2 regions of the Cupriavidus sp. SW-Y-13 genome follow, and region 2 is predicted to be linked to the other one. Evidence: riboswitches for the same ligand, from Rfam matches in the RefSeq annotation. Region 2 holds a riboswitch; the other holds the start of a gene.
What was found. A riboswitch is a leader RNA that binds a small molecule or an ion and turns the genes downstream of it on or off. The one in region 2 is predicted to bind cobalamin.

Region 1 (9,933 bases), on a different contig from region 2:
AGACGCAACTCGCGCACGATGGCGCCAGCCGTGCCGGTATCGGCGCCGGTCAGCGCCTGCCATAGCTGCGTGCTATCGAGCGTCACGCTGCCCACGGCCAGCGACAGCGCAAACACGGCCGCCCCGGCCAAGGCCAGGACGCCCCAAACGGTCAGTGCGCGCCGCAACTCAGACATGGCTTACTTCTGCCGCCATCCCAGCGTGACAAACCCCGCCCGGCCCTGCGTGTTGTACGGGAAGGCGAGCATGTACTGCTTGTCGAACAGGTTTTCCACACGGGCGGCAACGAACCATTGCTTGTCGATGTTGTAGCGGGCATTGAGGTTGACGATACCGTATCCGCCCAGCGTGCGCGAGCCATTGTCGAGCCGCTCCGACGACACCAGCCACTCGCCACCAAAACGCCAGCTGCCAATATTGCGGCCCACATCGAACGATGCATGGCGTCGTGCACGACGAATCAACTGCGTGTTGTTGGTCTCGTCGACCGGATTCTGGAACGTCACGCTGGCGCCGAGATCTGTGCCGAAGACCGTGGCGCGCCACGACGCCTCGATCCCCTGCACCTTGGCCTTGGCCACGTTCTGCGCCAGATACAGGCCGCCCGGTTGCAGCGTGGAGACGATCAGGTCGTTGTAGCGCGTCTCGAAGGCGGTCACGCGCAGCAGGCCGGCGCTCACCGTATCCACCTGCACGCCCACCTCTGCCGACTTGGCGCGCTCGGGTTGCAGGTTCGGCTGGCCGTAGCCCGGGTAATACAGCTCGTTGAACGTCGGCGCGCGGAAAGCGTTGCTCAGGTTGGCAATCAGCTTGACCTGCTCGGTCACATTGAAGCCGTAGCCCGCGAAGAAGCTGCCCTGGTTGCCGAAATCGGAATAGTGGTCGTTGCGCGCGTTCAGTTGCAACTGGTGCCGGCCGATGCGGCCTTCGTAGCCACCGTAGACCGAGAACACGTTACGCGTGGGTGCGCTGTACGAACTCGATGCGAGTTCCTGCTGCAACCAGTCGGTGCCGAACAACAGCTTGTGATCTGCCGTCAGCGCGTACTCGTTCTGCCAGTTGAACTGGCGCGAGCGGGTGCTGAACAGGCTATCGAACAGGCTGTTCTTCGTGGTCTCCGCGCGGTCCTCGCTCTGCGCAATCTTGAAGTGCGTGGTCCAGTCGCGCGTCACCTTGCCATTGACGAATGCCGACAGCGTGTACAACTCGCTGTCCATCCGATAGTCGTCGGTGGGCTTTCCGCTGAGACTGTCGTACGAAAGCTGGCTGTTCGAGTAGTACGCCGCGAAGCCGGCATCCCAGTCCTGCGTGAACTTGTGGCGCACCTGCCCCGAGACGCTCTTGTTCTCGTACGGGTTGTCGCCCGGGTTCGGACCCGTGCCGCGACGCACGGCTGCAGGATTGGCGGCTGCCCATTGCTGGTAGTTGACCGACGAGAACCCGTCGGTCTTGAAGATCGAGCCGGTTACGTTGAACGATGTGTCGCCCACCTGGCCGCCGTAGCCCACCGTGCCCTGCCGCGTGTTGTTGCTGCCGTACTCCACCTGCGCATTGGCGGCCGGCGGCTGACCGACCCCGTTCTTGGTGAAGATCTGCACCACGCCGCCGATCGCGTCCGAGCCATACAGCGCCGACACATTGCCGCGCACCACCTCGATCCGCTCGATCTGGTCGGGCAGGATGTTCGCCAGTTGCGCGGTACCGCCGCTCACGCCTGCAATCCGCACGCCATCGATCAGGATCAGCACCTGATTCGAGTTTGCACCGCGCATGAACAGCGTGGTGTTGGCCCCCATGCCGCCATTGGCGGCAAATTCGATGCCTGCCTGCCCGCGCAGCAGCGAGCGCAAATCAGGTGCTTGGGAGTTGACGATATCGTCGTGGGTGACTACGGTGGTATGCGGCAACGCCTCGGTCACACTCTGCGCGGTGCGCGAGGCAGTAACGACGACGGGCGCGAAGGACTGCGGCGACGTCTGGGTCGCGGCTTCGGCAGCGGACTGCGCAAAGGCCGGCAGGGACGAAGTGGAAACAACGGCAACGGCTGCCAGGATGGCAGGCGCGCAAGGGCGAACCGACGGCTTTGCCGCAACGGTCGACCTGGATGGCGTGAAACGCATGAGTCAGGATGGAAGAGAACGGCCGGATCCGTTCCCCCGCGGACCCTATGGCGATGAGGCGTGCCGCGTTAGGGGCGGACGCCCGCGTTCTACAGGCCGGTATCCGGGCTGACGACATCAGGCTGGCCGCCTTCCCGACCGGAACCGGTCAGTGGCGCTAGGCCAACCCTGCGAAGGACGCTGGATTGAAACATGAGACAGCGCGTTCGCGGTCGCTTACCGTTGCGGGGGCAGCACAGGTTGGCCGGCGGCGACATGGCGTCCCCTCCCTGCTCCCTGTTTCCCGTTGAACTGCAGCCCCGACGTGTGCGGGTGCCGCGAGCACCTGGAACGTGCGCGAGTGTAGGGAGTTTCAAGTTTTGCGTCAATGCGATACGTCAAGCTGCCGTTAACCGTGGATGACATGCCGAAATGCGCCGAATTGCCGCGATCTGGCGCCCTTCGACGCAACTTCCGTGCGGCACCCCAGTCTCATCGGGCGCGTTGGCGGTAAACCTCGCGCGTGCATCGGCTAGAATCCCGAAACCTGACCACTACTCCTACCGGACACGACAGGCACTATGCTCAACGAACTCGAACAACTGGCCGCCAAGATCGGACGCGTGCTGCATCACGCCGACACCCTGGCGGCGGAAAACCAGCGGCTGCGTGCGGAAATCGACCGCCTGCAGTCCGAGGCGAACCAGTTGCGCGCGGACCGTGAAGCCATGGCGGCCGACCGCGAACTGCTCAACATCAAGATCGAGGAAGCGCAACTGCGCATCCAGTCGATCCTCGACAAGCTGCCCACGGCCAGCGATGCGCGCCAGCTCGACCTCCTCGGCGAAGGCGCTCCGCGCGCCGCATCGGAAGGCTCGCAGCAAGCCCCCGGAGAACACGCATGAGCAACAAGCAAGTGGAAGTGAACATCGCCGGCCAGCCTTATCGCTTCGCCATCGCGCCCGACAACGAGGCCGCGCTGCTCGAAGCCGTGGCACTGGTCGACGACAAGATGAACAAGCTGAAGGGCACCGTCTCCACCAAGGGCGTCGAACGCGTGGCCGTGATGGCCGCGATCAGCCTGGCCTCGGACCTGCTGGCAATGCGCCACAAGCAGGACGAGGAAGGCGCCATTCCCGTGGAGGCCGTGCGTGCGCGCATTCGCGAACTCAACGAGCGCGCCGACGAGGCACTACGCCAGTACGCACATGTAGGCACGCGCTAGAGCGATTCGCCAGCGTGCCAAAAAACCCTGCTGACCGCGCTTGAATTGCGCGGCAGTGGCCACAATATGTCGTGCATGTGAAGCGGATGCCGCGCCTCGCATGCAACCATGACAGTGTTGCCATGGTCGTGATGGAAAATGTAACGGTGCAACACGTCTGACTTGGTATGCGCAGATGCGCGGTGTATAGTGGAGCCACTGCGCGGCGCCCAAACGACCGACGCAGCCGAATGGCCGGGTTATCGTGCCTGGCCGCCGTTTCCACCCATCTCTATTGAAACGGCAAACGTCTGACATCCCCAGCACAAGGTTGTATGTGTCTGTGTGAAGGAACTAAAGTCAGACGTTTGACAGTTTCCCTGCCTGGTTCGTGAGGGTCATAAACTCCTTGAACCGATATGCATTGCATGGTGCGGGATTATGTCGTGTGGGCGAGCGCGTCGCGACATTCATAGTTTCAGGTTCTGCCTGACACTCCCTGAGTGGCCGATGTACCCGAAATACGACTTCCGCAGCCACTCTGAACCTCACTTGGGTTCAGGATGCCGATCCAGCGGCCGAGGCGGGGACCCCCTTCAAGTGATGAAGAGGCGGTGGTTTCAACGAACCACCGCCTTTTTCATTTGTGCCTTCGATCAGCTAATCTTCTGATCTTCCTCACATGTCCGATACGCGTGCGCGCCAGTACTGGCTCATGAAGTCCGAACCGGACGAAGCCAGCATCGACGATCTTGCCAGCAAGGGCACGCTGCCCTGGACCGGCGTACGCAACTATCAGGCGCGCAACTTCATGCGCGACCAGATGCGCATCGGCGACGGCGTGCTCTTCTATCATTCCTCATGCCCCGAGCCGGGCATCGCCGGACTGGCCGAAGTCTGCTCGCAGCCCTACCCCGACCCCACCCAGTTCGACGCGAAAAGCGACTATTTCGACAAGGCATCGAAGAAGGAAGACCCGCGCTGGTCGCTCGTCGATGTAAAGTTCGTCAGCAAGTCCGCGCTGATCCCGCTGCCCGCGTTACGCGAGCATGACGCGCTGGCCGACATGGTCGTGCTCCGCCGCGGCAACCGACTCTCGATCACGCCGGTCACGCCCGCCGAGTGGCGCTACATCACCAGCAAGCTGATGAAGTGAAGGTTGGCACGGGGGTGAGCCTGAACGTCCGCCGTTTTTTTTGACTCCGTTTAACCCCATCCCGTCGTCTCTCCCGTTTCATCCCCATGCGCGTCTTGCGCGATCTCGTGAACCTGGCGCACTGTGCCGCGTGAGGAACAATTCCGCCCGGCGCGCGTCAGATGGCCATCACTTCGATGTGGAGAACAATATGAAGAAACTCTTGCTTGCCTCGCTGCTGTCCACCACCGCCGCCATCGCCACGGCCCAGACCGTGCCGCCGCCCTCGGGCGTGTTGTCACTGTCCGCCGAAGCCGTAGCCGAGGTGCCGACTGACGTGGTGCAGCTGACGCTGGCAGTGGAGCAGGAAGGCCAGGAGCCGTCGGCCATTTCAAACGCACTGTCCACCCGTACGCAGGCCGTGCTGAACCAGGCCAAGCGCACGTCGGGCGTGGAAGCGCAATCGGGCGGCTTCACGATTCACCCCACCACCGATCGCAACGGCAAGATCAGCGCATGGCGTGGCCGCTCGGAGGTCATCCTCAAGTCGAAGGATTTTGCAGCCGTGTCGAAGCTCGCCGGTGAACTCGCCAGCCAGATGCAGGTGCAGAACGTGGCCTTCTCGCTGTCGCGCGAGGCCCGCCTGGCCACGCAACAGAAACTGACGGATCAGGCAGTGGCCGCATTCCGCGACAAGGCCCAGGCTACCGCGAAGCTGTTCGGCTATACCAGCTACACCATCCGCGAAGTCTCGGTCAACGAAAGCGGCGGCATGGTACCCCCGATGCCGCGCATGTACGCCGCCAAGGCCATGTCCGCCGACGCCGGCGCACCGATCCCTGTGGAAGGCGGCAAGACGCAGGTACAGGTGTCGGTGAATGGGGCCGTGCAGATGGTGAAGTGATGGGTGTTCTCCCCTCTCCCATTTCATGGGAGAGGGGAGCAAACAAGCTCAGAGGCTTGCGTACTGATCCCTCAACACATTCTTCTGCACCTTCCCCATCGTGTTGCGCGGCAGTTCATCCACTACGTGCACGCGCTTGGGCACCTTGAAGTTGGCGATGCGGCCCTTCAACGTGCCGATCATGCCGGCTTCGTCGATATCCGCGCCGGGCTTGCGTACCACCACAGCCACCACGGCCTCACCGAAGTCCGCATGGGGGACGCCGATCACGGCGGATTCCGCCACGCCGGGCATTTCATCGATAAAGCTCTCGATCTCTTTCGGGTAGACGTTGTAGCCGCCCGAAATGATCAGGTCCTTGCTGCGGCCAACGATCGTCAGATAGGTGTCCGGCACCTTGCGCTCGCCCACCTCGCCGCCGAAGCGCCCCACGTCGCCGGTCTTGAACCAGCCATCGGCGGTGAATTCCTGGGCGGTCTTTTCCGGCATGCGCCAGTAGCCCTTGAATACGTTCGGGCCCTTGACCTCGACGTTGCCAATCACGCTGGCCTCGCATGCCTGGCCTTCGCCATCCACCACGCGGACTTCCACGTTCGGCAGCGGCAGACCGACGGTGCCGCCAATGCGCTCGCCCAGCGTCTCGTCGTACGGATTCGAGACCAGCATCACGGTTTCGCTCATGCCGTAGCGCTCAAGAATCGTGTGGCCAGTGCGTTCGCGGAAGGCGTCGAAGGTCTCCAGCAGCAGCGGCGCGGAACCCGACACGAACAGGCGCATGTTGGCGCAGACTTCCTTGTCGAAACGCGGCTCCTGCACCATGCGCACGTAGTAAGTCGGCACGCCCATCATCACCGTGGCGCGCGGAATGAATTTGAGGATCTGCGCCATGTCGAGCTTCGGCGCCCAGATCATCTTGGCGCCGGCCAGCAGTGCGCCGTGCGATGCCACGAACAGTCCGTGCACATGGAAGATCGGCAGCATGTGCAGCAGCACATCGTCGCTGCGCCAGCCCCAGTATTCGTGGAGCGTCTGCGCGTTCGATGCGAGATTGCGGTGCGTCAGCATCGCGCCCTTGCTGCGGCCCGTGGTGCCCGACGTGTACAGGATGGCCGCGAGATCGTCGTCCTGGCGTTCGACCGTGGTGAACACGTCCGATTGCTGGGCGGCGCGTTGCAGCAGCGAACCGGTGCGGTTCTCGTCGAGCGTGAAGACGTGATGCGTGTTGTGCTTGAACGCCACCTTCGACACCCAGCCGAAGTTCGCGCTGCTGCAGACCACCACGGCTGGCTCGGCATCACCGACGAAATAGTCGACCTCGGCTTCCTGGTACGCCGTGTTCAGCGGCAGGTAAACCAGTCCGGCGCGCAGCGTGGCCAGGTACAGGCACAGCGCCTCGACCGACTTCTCGACCTGCACGGCCACGCGTGCGCCAGCAGGCAGTTCCAGCGCGGTCAGCAGGTTGGCGATCTTCGCCGTGGCGCGGTCGAGATCGTCCCACGTGTAGTAGAGCCCGTCGTGCGTCTCGATGCAGCAGGCAGTACGGTCAGCAGGAAAGCGGGATTCGAACAGGGCGAACAGATTGGCGTTCATGGATACGGAAACGATTGGATATGACGTGCAGCCCGCCATGATAGCGGGCCGGCCGCCATATTACTCCCCGGTGAAATCCGGAGGCCGATGCGCCAGAAACGCCGCCACGCCTTCCGCATGGTCGCGGCTCGTGGCGTAGGCGAAATGTGCGTCCAGCTCGGCGGCCGTCAGCGGTGCAGGTTCGGGCGAGAGCCTGCGGATGGTGGCCTTGTTGATGCGCGCAGCCAGTGGAGCACCCGCACACAGGCGCTGGACCGTGGCGGAAACTTCATCGTGCAGCGCCGCTTCGGGCACCACGCGCGTCAACAGACCCTTGCGGGCCGCTTCGTCGGCATCGAACACCCGCCCTTCGAGCAGGATTTCCAGCGCCACGGCGCGTCCGGCCAGAGCCAGCAGACCGCCCAACTCACCCGGCGCCATCGGAAAGCCCAGCCGGTTGATCGGCACACCAAAGCGGCTGCCCGATGCAGCGATGCGCAGGTCGCAATGGCACGCGATCTCCAGCCCACCGCCCACACATACGCCTTCGATGGCGGCGAGCGTGGGATGCGGACATTCGGCGATGGCCCGCAGCGCGGGGGCAATCGTCTGCGTGTGATAGTGGCGCACGGAAGCCGCGTCGCCACGTACCGTCGGAAACTCGGCGATATCGGCACCGGCGGCAAAGTTGCCGTCGGCGCCACGCACCACCACGCAGCGCAACGACGTATCCGCAGCCAGCTCTGCAAACCCGGCGGCCAGCGCCTGCCACATGCCGGCCGAGATCGCGTTGAGCTTGCCCGGATGCGACAGCGTGACCAGGGCCACGGCCCCGTCGCGCGCGAACGTGACAGTGCCGCCCATCAGTCGATCTTGGCGCCCGAGCGCTGCACCACTTCGGCCCAGCGCTTGATCTCGGCGCGCTGGAACTGCGCGAACTGCTCCGGCGTGAACTGCGGAATGTCGGAACCGTTCTGCAGCCAGATCTGCTTCATCTCGGGGCTGTTCAGCGCCTTGGCCGTTTCGGCGTACAGCTTGTCCACCACATCCTTCGGCGTACCCTTGGGCGCCCACAGGGCGTACCACGTGGACACTTCGTAGTTCGGCACACCGGCTTCCGCTGCGGTCGGCACGTTCGGGAACGCCGCCGAGCGCGTCTTGGAGGCCACGGCCAGCGCCTTGATGCGGCCCGCACGAATATGTTGCGAGGATGAGCCAAGGCCATCGAACATCAGGTCCACCTGGCCGGCGATCAGGTCCGACAGCGCCGGACCCGCACCCTTGTACGGCACGTGGGCCAGATCGGTCTTGGTCTCCAGCTTGAACAGTTCGCCCGCCAGATGGTGCGCCGAGCCATTGCCTGCCGATGCGTAGTTCAGTTGACCCGGATGCTGCTTGGCGTACGCGATCAGTTCCTTGAGCGTGTTGGCCTGCACCTTGGTCGGGTTCACCACGATCACCTGCGGCGGCTGCGCGATCACGGTGATGGGAATGAAGTCCTTCTCGATATCGTAGTCGAGCTTCTTGTAGAACGACGGGGCAATAGCGTGGTGTGCGCCGCCGATGAAGATCGTGTAGCCGTCCGGCGCGGCCTTGGCGGCCAGGCTCGCGCCAACGGTGCCGCCCGCGCCGCCGCGGTTGTCGATCACGAACTGCTTGCCGAGCTGCTTCGAGAGCTGCGCGGTCAGGGGACGCGCAAACGCGTCGGTGCCGCCACCGGCCGGGAACGGCACGATCACGGTGACAGGCTTGCTGGGCCAGGGATCCGCTGCCATGGCGGCAGGTGCGTGGAGGCTTGCGGCCCCGATGCCGGCCACGAAACCGGTGATTGCCAACACGCGAGCGAACGCGGTCAGGCTGCGCTGACGATACATGTACTGTCTCCTCTTTCTCTCTACTTACTACGGAAAGTCAATCGAAGTACTGCTACCCAATATCACTGCAAAAACACCCGACAAAAAAGTTGCCTGGCGCGTTCTTCATGCCCGACCCAAGGCTCAGAGCAGTTTGGCCACCGCGCGGCTCATGCGCGGGTTGCCGTCACCGAGGCGAGCCAGATTGTCATCCAGCGCCTCGGGCACGTAAAGATAATTCACCATCATGCCGCACGCCTGCGCGCGGCCTTTTCGCGACAGATCGGCGCCCCAGTTCACACGCTCGACACAGGCACCGTTGCCGAGGTGGAAGCGCGCCACGGGGTCCGCCGGCATGCCCTTCTCGCCTTCGCGTACGAGGTAGTGCGCGGCCAGCGTCAGCGCGATATCGCGAATCACCGGATCGGTGGCATCGGCCGGCAACGCAGCGAACCATGCCGCACCATCGGCTGGTACATCACCGTGCCGTTCGCTCCAGCGCGACAGCCGCTTGTCACCCAGAATGCGTGCCACCGCATCGCCATCCTGCTTGCGCAGCCAATCGGCAAAACCGGGGATGGGCGAGAGCGTGGCAAACTGCTTGAGCTTGGGGAACTCGCGCTGCAATTCCTCGATCACGCGCTTGAGCAGGAAGTTACCGAAGCTCACGCCGCGCAGGCCCGCCTGCGTATTCGAGATCGAGTAAAAAATGGCCCATTTCACGCGGCGCAGGTCTTCGAGCGGCGCCGCTTCATCGAGCAGCGCCTGCACATTGGCGGCCATCTCCGGCACGAAGGCCACCTCGACAAAGATCAGCGGCTCGCGCGGAATACGCGGGTGGAAGAACGCGTAGCAGCGGCGATCCGAATCGAGCCGGTTGCGCATGTCAGTCCACGACGAGATCTCGTGAACGGCTTCGTAGCGGATCAGTTTTTCCAGCAGGGACGCGGGGGAATCCCACGTGATCGGCTGCAGTTCGAGCAGGCCCACATCGAACCAGTTCGAGAACAGCGCTTCGAGGTCTTCATCGAGTTCGCGCAGGCCCGGAATACGCTTGTGCCAACGCAGCATGTCCGCGCGCAGTTGAATCAGGAAATGCAGGCCGCATGCGCTGTGGGTCCGCTGGCCATGCTGCGCGGCGAATCGTTTGAAGAAGCGGATGCGGGCGT
Region 2 (9,933 bases):
TGCGCGGCCATGCCAAGCGAGCTGGCCACCTCCGCGATTGATTCGAACTGGACCTGCCCGGCAGCCTCGCCATCGTGCCGGTTGCAGACGATGGAACGGAACCCCAGCGCATGCGCCGCGCGCACGTCGGCTTCGCTTAACTGCGGCGCCACGCTCATGTCATCCGAGAGTTGCCTGATCTGCATGCCCGGCAGGCCCGCGCCCACATCCCTGCAGCGTTCCATCGCTTTGCGGAAGCAATCGATTGCAAAATCCACGTCTTCCGCCGTGGTGAAGCGTCCAAGGCTCAGGCGGACCGTGCGCGCCGCGGCATCGTCATCCAGACCGACGCCCGTCAACACGTGCGACGCTTTGCCGGCCGCCGAATTGCAGGCCGACGTTGAAGAAATGGCCAGATCGTCGGACAGCATGCTCGGCAGAAAACGGGGCAGTTCCACAGTCAGGCTGAGTGTATGCGGGATGCGGGTCGCGGCACTGACGTTCTGCGTTACACCCCCCAACGCTCGCACGCCGTTCAGCAAGCGTTCGCCGAGTTGCGCGATGCGTGCGTTGTCCGATGCCATCTCGGTACGCGCCAGCTCGCAAGCCGTTCCCATACCGACGATCTGGTGCGTGGGAAGGGTGCCAGATCGCAGCCCCTGCTCATGTCCGCCGCCGTGCATCTGGCAGGCGATGCGCGATGCCGCCTGGCGACTCACATAGAGCGCGCCGATGCCTTTCGGGCCATAGAACTTGTGAGCCGACATCGACAACAGGTCGATGCCCATCGCCTTCACGTCAATCGCGGTCTTGCCGGCAGCTTGCGCCGCATCCACGTGAAGCAGCGCCCCGGCGGCGTGAACGATCTGCGAGATCTCGGCAATATTGGTGAGGGTGCCGATCTCGTTGTTCACCATCATCAGCGAGACGAGGCCGGTGTGATGGCTGCAAGCCGCCTTGACAGCGGCCGGCGAAATCTCGCCCGATGGGTCCGGCGTGAGGTAGGAAACGGACACGCCGAGCTGCTCCAGGTGCGACGCCGTATCGAGAATGGCCTTGTGCTCAAGCTTGCTGGTCACCAGATGGCGGCGCGTCGGCTCGCTGTCGAAAAAGCCCTTGAGTGCGAGGTTGTTCGACTCTGTCGCACCGGACGTCCAGACAATCTCGGATGGCTCCGCACCAATGAGCGCGGCTACCTTTGCACGGGCCTGTTCGACTGCGTCCCTTGCCTTCAGCCCTGCCGCGTGGGTGTTCGACGCAGGGTTTCCGAATACGCCAGCGGGCCCCAGGCAGTGGAACATGGCCTCCATGACCCGGGGGTCCGCCGGTGTAGTGGCCGCATAGTCGAAATACCGCAGAGTGTCCGTGCTCATCGTTCATCCTTCAGAAGGATAGAAATGCTACGACGAAGGCACCGGAACTTGCTTCCAAAATCCCTCCCCGACCGGCGTCTACGTAGCATGCGATGCTCGCGAATACGCATCCGATAGAAAAATTTGGCGCATCGTGTGCGGCGCCACGGACTGATGGCCTGTGATCCGCGACGGCTCGCCTTCCCTACAGATCGTCAGCATCGGTCCTGCCGAGGCCGCGAGAAGGTGAAGCGCGCCGGGGTCCGTTCCCTCCGGTGATTGTTGCCTTCCGTTCAACATGCTGAGCGCTTCCACGCGTCTACTGGCGCACGTCCTGCCTGCCTACAATCCGTTCCAACGATAGCTGCACAAGCTTCAAAGAAAGCCGCCGCGACTGTCGAGGAGAGGATGTCCGCGCAATGAAGCGGATCGCACCCCGCCGCCGAGCGCGGGTTACCCCACTTGATGAACAGGACCTGAAAATGACCGAAACAACCCGCAATGTGCAGCCGGTGATCGCCGCCCTTGGCAAGGAAAGTGCTGGCGAACTCGTGTCTTCCCGCTACGCCGTGCGCGTGGGCGATGTCGATGTCGTGCTGATCAGCGATGGCGTCCTGCCGCTGCCGACCTCCACCATGTCTACCAACGTGTCCGAATCGGACCGCAACCAATGGTTCGACGATCGCTTCCTGCAACGTGACATGTTCGACTGGGCGCTGAACATCGCCCTGGTACGCAGCGGCGACCGCCTGATCCTGGTGGACTCGGGCGTGGGCGACGGCTTCGAATACTTCTCGCGTGCCGGCCGCTCGGTGATGCGCCTGGAGACGGCGGGGATCGACCTGGCTGCCATCACCGACATCGTGATCACGCACATGCACATGGACCACGTGGGCGGCCTGAACAACGACGGCGTCAAGGCCAAGCTGCGTCCTGACGTGCGCATCCACGTGGCAGCCGCGGAAGTGGAGTTCTGGAAGAACCCGGACTTCAGCAAGACGGTGATGCCGGAAGCGGTGCCGCCCGCGCTGCGCAAGGCCGCCAATACGTTCGTGCAGCTCTACAGCGAGAACATCGTCCAGTTCGACCAGACCGTGGAAGTGGCTGCGGGTGTGTCAGCACGCGTGACCGGAGGCCATACGCCGGGTCACTGCGTGGTGGACGTGGCATCCAAGGGCGAGAAGCTGACGTTCGTGGGCGACGCGATCTTCGAAGTGGGCTTCCACAATCCCGATTGGCAAAACGGCTTCGAACACGAACCCGAAGTGGCCACGGAAGTCCGTATCGCGCTGCTGAACGAAGCCGCCGAAACGGGCTCGATGCTGGCCGCCGCACACGTGGCCTTCCCGTCGATCGGACACGTTGCCAAGGATGGCAAGAAGTTCCGCTTCGTGCCGGTGCAGTGGGACTACTGATCCACTGACGGATCCCGGCTTACCCGTCGCGCTCCGGCGGATAGTCAGTACTTGTGGTGTTCCATACGCCGCGCGTTCACGAGACGCGCGGCGTTTTTTTGTAGCGTGCGACGCCATGCGTTGTGGCATCGGAGTGCGGCTAGCGACGCTTTTTCTGGGGTGTCGATGGGTGGGCGGCAGAGGTCTCCTGCCAGAAAGACACAGCCCTGCACCGCCTGGTCGGCTATCATGCGTGTCCTCTCCGAAGCCGCTCCTATGATTTCCGTCCGTAATGTCACGCTGCGCCGTGGCGTCAATGTCGTGCTCGACCGCGCGTCCGTCACTTTCAACCCTGGCGAAAAAATTGGGCTCGTTGGCCGCAATGGCGCCGGCAAATCGTCCTTTTTCGGCCTGCTGAATGGCACGCTGCATGAAGACAGCGGCGAATTCTCGATTCCGCCGTCCTGGAAAATGGGCCAGGTTGCGCAGGACATGCCCGAGACCGAGCAGAGCGCGACCGATTTCGTGGTGGAAGGTGACACCGTGTTGCTGGCCGCGCAGCAAGAAGTGGCCGAGGCCGAGGCCAGCGACGATGGCATGCGCATGGCGCACGCCTACATGGCCTTGCACGATGCCGGCGCGCACGACGCGCCCGCGCGTGCGCAGGCGCTGATCCTGGGCCTGGGCTTCAGCGCGGCGCAACTCAGCCAGCCGGTGAACAGCTTCTCCGGCGGCTGGCGCATGCGGCTGCAACTGGCGCGTGCCCTGATGTGCCCGTCCGATCTGCTGCTGCTCGACGAACCCACCAACCACCTGGACCTCGACGCCCTGGTCTGGCTGGAAGCGTGGCTCAAGCGGTATCAGGGCACGATGGTCGTAATCAGCCACGATCGCGAATTCCTCGATGCAGTGACGCAGGTAACCGTGCACGTCGATAACCAGCAACTGGTGCGCTACGGCGGCAACTACAGCAAGTTCGAAGACATGCGCGCCGAGCAGCTTGTGCTGCAGCAGGCCGCCGTGGCCAAGCAGGCGGAAAAGATCGCGCACCTGCAGAAGTTCATCGACCGCTTCAAGGCCAAGGCGTCGAAGGCCAAGCAGGCGCAGAGCCGGGTCAAGGCGCTCGAACGCATGGAGAAGATCGCGCCGGTGCTGGCCGATGCGGAGTTCACGTTCGAATTCAAGGAACCGCTCAATATCCCCAACCCGTTGCTGTCGATGCTCGATGCGAGCTTCGGCTATCCGGCGCCGGAGGAAGCGCAGCCGGGCACGCCACCCACCGTCATCGTCAAGGGCATCAACCGCTCCGTGCTGGCCGGGCAGCGCATCGGCATTCTCGGTGCCAATGGCCAGGGCAAGTCCACGCTGGTGAAGACGGTGGCGCACGCGCTGCAACCCATTACCGGCGAGATCAGCGAAGGCAAGGGCCTGAATATCGGCTACTTCGCGCAGCAGGAGCTGGACGTGCTGCGGCCGCTGGACACGCCGATGGAGCACATGATTCGCCTGGCCAAGGACACGCCGCCGCATCTGCGCGCCCCCGGCCAGAGCGGTGGCGAGCAAGCGCTGCGCACCTTCCTGGGCTCCTTCAATTTCAGTGGCGACATGGTGCACCAGGCCGTGGGCACGATGAGCGGCGGAGAAAAGGCGCGGCTGGTGCTCTGCATGATCGTGTGGCAGCGCCCCAACCTGCTGCTGCTCGACGAACCGACCAACCACCTGGACCTGTCCACCCGCGAAGCCCTCGGCATGGCGCTCAATGAATTCGAAGGCACGGTGATGCTGGTCAGCCACGATCGCGCCCTGCTGCGCGCCGTGTGCGACGAGTTCTGGCTGGTGACCAAGGGCGGGGTCGAGCCTTTCGACGGCGACCTGGACGATTACCAGCAGTTCCTGCGCGACGAAGCGCGCCGCATGCGCGAGGAAGCCGCCGCAGCCTAACGCGGTTGGCGGGCCGGTGTTGCTCCCCTCTCCCGCATGGCGGGAGAGGGGAGCAAACAATAGGAGTAAAATGCGGCCCGCGGCACGCACCCCTTGCGTGCCGTACGTGATGCAGGTGCCTGTGAGTCATTCATGGGTTAAACGGGAAACAGGAATGCCGCCCTTCGCGGCGAAGCCTGTGCTGCCCCCGCAACGGTAAGCAGGTTTGGGAACCATCAAGTCGATCCTGAGTTTGTCGGATCGACGGTCACTGTGGCAGCTTCACTGCCGCGGGAAGGCGATGGTGTCCCGGAAACATCAGTTTCCAGCCTGCGAGCCCGGATACCGGCCTGTTGTCATCATCGACACCTATTGTCCGGACGGGGTCGTCCGGCTTCACGATGAAATACAACCTGTCTGCGCATCCCGCTGGCCGCTCGCGCACGGCTGAATTCTCGTCGCGTACCGCGCGTGGACGGCGCTCGCGTGCGCTCGTCGCATCTGTTGCCTCCGTCGGCACTGTCGCCAGTTTCAACATTCCCTGCGCGTTCGCACAGGAATCCGCATCCGAGTCCGACAACAAGACCCTGCCCGCCGTCACGGTCAGCGAGACCGCATTGCCGGGACTGTCTCTGTCGAAACCCGAGTTCACGGGCAGCCGCCTTGGCCTGACGCCGCTGGAAACACCGGCCAGCGTGGAAGTATTGAGCGGTGAAACCATCCGCGCGCGGGGCGACCAATCCGTACGCGAGGCCGTGACCCGCGCCACCGGTATCACGGCCAACCCGGCACCTGGCAACGGCGGCACGGCACTGGCCGCACGCGGTTTCGCGGGCCAGGGCTCGGTCATGCAGTTGCTCGACGGCACGCGCATGTACGTGGCATCGGGCACGGTGACGTTCCCGTTCGATACGTGGTCCGTCGATCGCATCGAAGTGCTGCGCGGCCCCGCATCGGTCATGTATGGCGAAGGCGCCATCGGCGGCGTGGTCAACGTGGTGCAGAAGAAACCGATTCGCGGCCCCATCGAGAACGAACTGCAGATCGCGGGCGGCACCGAGAAAACCGCACGCGTCGCGTTCGACAGTGGCGGCAAAGTGAATGACAACCTCTCGTACCGCTTTGCCACGGCCTACAACCGCTCGGCGGGATGGGTGGATCGCGGCGATTCGAACAACCTGATGGTATCGGCATCGGTGCGTCTCGATGTGAATCCGGATTTCAACCTGACGCTGTCCTATGACGATGGCACGCAGCATCCGCAGCAGTACCTCGGCACGCCGCTGGTCAACGGCAGCCTGGACACTTCGCTGCGCAAGAAAAACTACAACGTCGGCGATGCGGAAATCAGCTACCGGGACCGCTGGACGCGCCTGAATGCCGAATGGACGCCGAACGATCGCGTCACGGTGCGCAACCAGTTCTACTACCTGACCAGCCATCGCCACTGGCGCGACAGCGAGAGTTATACGTACCTGCCGGCCACCTCGCAGGTGCGCCGGGGCGACTACCTCGAAATCCTGCATGACCAGGAACAGGTGGGCAACCGTGCGGACATGACGGTCAAGAGCAAGGTGTTCGGTCTCGATAACGCCACGACCGTCGGCTTCGACATCAACAAGATCAACTTCACGCATTCGAACAACTCGCCATACGGTGGCAGCTCCACGGTCAATGCGTACGACTTCGATCCGGGGATGTTCTTCAGCCCGCCGGGCATCGTGACGTCGCCGCGCACGCGCTCCAACACCACGCAATACGCGCTGTTTGGCGAACACCGCATCGCGTTCACGCCGCAGTGGTCTGTCATCGGTGGCGTGCGTTTCGATCATGCCAAGCTGTATCGCACCGATCTGATCGCCAACACCGGTTGGGAGAAGACCTTCGCCAACACCACTTGGCGCGTGGGCACGGTGTATCAGTTCACGCCGAGCGTCTCGGTCTACGCGCAATACGCGACGGCCACCGATCCGTTGGGCGCGCTGATCACCACGAGCGATGCGCAGCGCAACTTCAACCTTGCCACGGGCAAGCAGGTGGAAGTGGGCGTGAAACAGGCGTTCTGGGGCAATCGCGGCGAATGGACGTTTGCGGCCTACGAGATTCGCAAGAAAGATCTGCTCTCGCGCGATCCCGTGAATCCGACGATCACGCAGCAGGTAGGCGAGCAGTCGTCGCGCGGGCTGGAAGCATCGGCCAGCGTGGAAGTGCTGCGTGGCCTGCGCCTCGACGTCAACGGCACGGTGCTACGCGCGCGCTATGACGATTTCAACGAAGCGGTGGGCGGCGTCTCGGTGTCACGCGCCGGCAACGTGCCGACCAGCGTGCCGCAGCAGGCCGCCAATGCGTGGCTGACGTGGAATTTCGTGCCGCAGTGGACGCTCGGCGCGGGCCTGCGTTACGTGGGCGGCCGTTACGCCGATACCGCCAACCGGGTACGCGTGCCAAGCTATACCACCGTCGATACTGCGCTGTCATGGCGCGTATCGAAGCAGGTAGCATTGACGCTGCGCGTCTATAACCTGTTCAACCGCGACTACGCGGAGTCGTTTTCGAATGGCGGCCAGCAGTGGCTGCTGGGACGTCCGCGTTCGGCGGAGCTGTCCGCTAACTTCTATTTCTGAGGCCCAGAGAGGGCAATTCCATGCAAACCTCGAAAATCCCTGCAACCATCGTCACCGGCTTTCTCGGCAGCGGCAAGACCACCCTGCTGCGCCATATCCTGGATAACGCCAACGGTCGCCGCATCGCCGTGATCGTCAACGAGTTCGGCGAACTGGGTATCGACGGCGAGATTCTCAAGGGCTGCGGCATCGGCTGCGACGATGCGGGCGAACCTACGGGCCAACTCTATGAACTGGCCAACGGCTGCCTGTGCTGCACGGTGCAGGAAGAGTTCTTCCCCGTCATGGAGCAGTTGCTGGAGCGTCGCGACCAGATCGATCATGTGCTGATAGAGACGTCGGGTCTGGCATTGCCCAAGCCGCTGGTGCAGGCGTTCCATTGGCCCAGCATCCGCAATGCTTTTACCGTGGATTCCGTGGTGACCGTGGTCGATGGTCCCGCTGCCGCAGCCGGTCAGTTCGCAGCGAATCCCGTCGCAGTGGACGAACAACGCCGCGCCGATCCGAACCTCGATCATGAATCGCCGCTGCACGAGCTGTTCGAAGATCAGCTTGCCAGCGCCGATCTGGTGATCCTGAACAAGATCGACATGATGGACGCTGCGCAGATCGCCGCCGTCGAAGCACTGGTGCGTCCGGAGATTCCTGCGGAAGTGAAGATCGTCCCGGCGCAGGCCGGTTCGCTCGATGTGAACAGCCTGCTGGGTCTCAATCGCGCGTCGGAAGACACGATCCATCTGCGCGTGGATCACCATGGCAACGCCGATGATCCGGATCACGCCGATCACCATCACGACGAGTTCGACTCCGTGGTCGTGGAAGCTGGCACTGTCGATCGTGACGCGCTGATCGCCGCGCTGCAGAAGCTGGTGGGCAACCACACGATTTATCGTGTGAAGGGTTTCGCCGAACTGCCCGGCAAGCCGATGCGGCTGGTGCTGCATGGCGTGGGCCAACGCTTCGACAGCTACTTCGACCGCGCATGGCGGGCCGAAGAGCCGAAGGGTACGCGTGTGGTGCTGATCGGGCAGGACCTCGATGGTGCCGTTCTACAGGCTGCGCTGGACGCCGCGCTAGCTGGTTGAGGTCGTGTTGCGAGCGCGGCGCCGCAGGCTTTGTCCGGGTCGTATGCCCGTTGCGGCGCCGTGCTCCCATACCGCCTGCCCGTTCACAAATACGCGGGCGATACCGGCGGACGGTTGCCGCGGATCGAGATAGGTCGCCACGTCTTTCACCGTGCGCGGATCGAACACGGTGATATCGGCGGCATGCCCTTCGCGAATCTCGCCGCGCCCCGCCAGCCCGAACGCATGCGCGGTCATGCCCGTCATCTTGTGTACGGTCTGCTCCAGCGTCAGCAACCCAAGATCGCGGCTGTAGTGCCCCAGCAGACGCGTGAACGTGCCCCACAGGCGCGGATGTGGATAGTCGTCCGACGGTATGCCGTCGGAGCCGATCATCGTGTCGCGATACGCCAGCACGCGCTGTACGTCGCCTTCGTCCATGAAGAAGTACATGCCCATGCCGGGCATCACGCGGGCCAGCGCCTCGGCGCGCGAGCATTGCCATTCCTGCGCCAGATCCGACAGCTTGCGGCCCGCGCTCTTCGGCTCCGAACGTGAGTACGTGATCAGGATTTCATCGCTGATGGCCAGTCGCTCCGCGCGCAGCAGGGACGACGACGCCGTGTACGGATAGCAATCCAGACAAATTTTCTGGCTGCGCCCCAGTTCACCGATGCGTGCCAACGTTTCGCGCGTGCGTCCGAAGTTCGGCTTACCGATAACCTTGTGATGCGAAATCACCAGCCGGACATCGAGCGCGCGTGCAATCTGCGCCGATTCCTCGATGGCTTCGATCACACCGTCGCCTTCGGTGCGCATATGCGTGGCATAGACGCCACCGAACTGTTTCAGGTCGCGGCCCACGCCAATGATTTCCTCGGTGGGTGCCGAGGCTGCAGGCGGATAGAACGTGCCCGTGGACATGCCGATCGCGCCCTGCTCCAGCGCGGCATTGGCGGCTTGTCGCATCGCCTCGACTTCCGCTTCCGTGGCGGGACGATCCAGGTCTGCCTGATGCACGGCACGTAACGCAGTATGACCAACCAGCGAAGCGACGTTGACCGCAGCAGGCGTGGCATCGAGTGCATCGAGATAATGGCCGAACGCCGCGAAGCGCCATTGCGGATCGACGGTACGCAGCGGCAACGGCGGATCGCCGCCACTCTGCTTGTACGGTGCCAGGCTGATGCCGCAGTTACCGTTCACCACCGTGGTCACGCCTTGCGAAATCTTCGGCGCCATGCCTGGCATCTCCAGCACGGCACGGTCATCGTGCGCATGGCTGTCGATAAAGCCCGGCGCAACTACCATCCCGGCTACGTCAAGGTCGCGATGGGCGCGCTGGCCCACGGCATCGCCAATGAAGACGATCTCTCCGCCCTGCACTGCCACATCGGCACGGTAGCGCGCAGCACCGGTGCCATCGATCACATCGCCGCCGCGCAATATCAAATCGAACATGGTGAACTCCCGATCAGTCGAGTTTGATATTGGCCTTGCGGATCAGATCGCCCCATTTGCGGCTTTCTTTCGCAATCATCTGCGCGAACGCCTCGGGCGATCCACCCACCACGACCGAACCGTTCTGCTCGGCATCCTT

Region 1: another riboswitch for cobalamin. It lies ahead of GA566_RS12535 (TonB-dependent receptor domain-containing protein); the one in region 2 lies ahead of GA566_RS19240 (TonB-dependent siderophore receptor).

The regions. Positions count from the first base shown of each region.
Region 1 covers NZ_WHLX01000001.1:2,811,610-2,821,542, forward strand. Annotated here, with positions in the region: gene GA566_RS12530 (iron ABC transporter permease) at 1-176, opposite strand, end outside; gene GA566_RS12535 (TonB-dependent receptor domain-containing protein) at 180-2,120, opposite strand; cobalamin riboswitch at 2,197-2,464, opposite strand; gene GA566_RS12540 (hypothetical protein) at 2,681-3,004, shown strand; gene GA566_RS12545 (cell division protein ZapA) at 3,001-3,324, shown strand; RNA gene ssrS (6S RNA) at 3,678-3,897, shown strand; gene GA566_RS12555 (EVE domain-containing protein) at 3,986-4,459, shown strand; gene GA566_RS12560 (SIMPL domain-containing protein) at 4,650-5,342, shown strand; gene GA566_RS12565 (malonyl-CoA synthase) at 5,391-6,932, opposite strand; gene GA566_RS12570 (enoyl-CoA hydratase/isomerase family protein) at 6,993-7,775, opposite strand; gene GA566_RS12575 (tripartite tricarboxylate transporter substrate binding protein) at 7,775-8,785, opposite strand; gene GA566_RS12580 (malonyl-CoA decarboxylase domain-containing protein) at 8,909-9,933, opposite strand, start outside.
Region 2 covers NZ_WHLX01000002.1:769,704-779,636, reverse strand. Annotated here, with positions in the region: gene GA566_RS19255 (aminotransferase class V-fold PLP-dependent enzyme) at 1-1,352, opposite strand, end outside; gene GA566_RS19250 (MBL fold metallo-hydrolase) at 1,814-2,746, shown strand; gene GA566_RS19245 (ABC-F family ATP-binding cassette domain-containing protein) at 3,002-4,666, shown strand; cobalamin riboswitch at 4,763-5,014, shown strand; gene GA566_RS19240 (TonB-dependent siderophore receptor) at 5,047-7,269, shown strand; gene cobW (cobalamin biosynthesis protein CobW) at 7,290-8,354, shown strand; gene GA566_RS19230 (amidohydrolase family protein) at 8,343-9,794, opposite strand; gene GA566_RS19225 (tripartite tricarboxylate transporter substrate binding protein) at 9,808-9,933, opposite strand, start outside.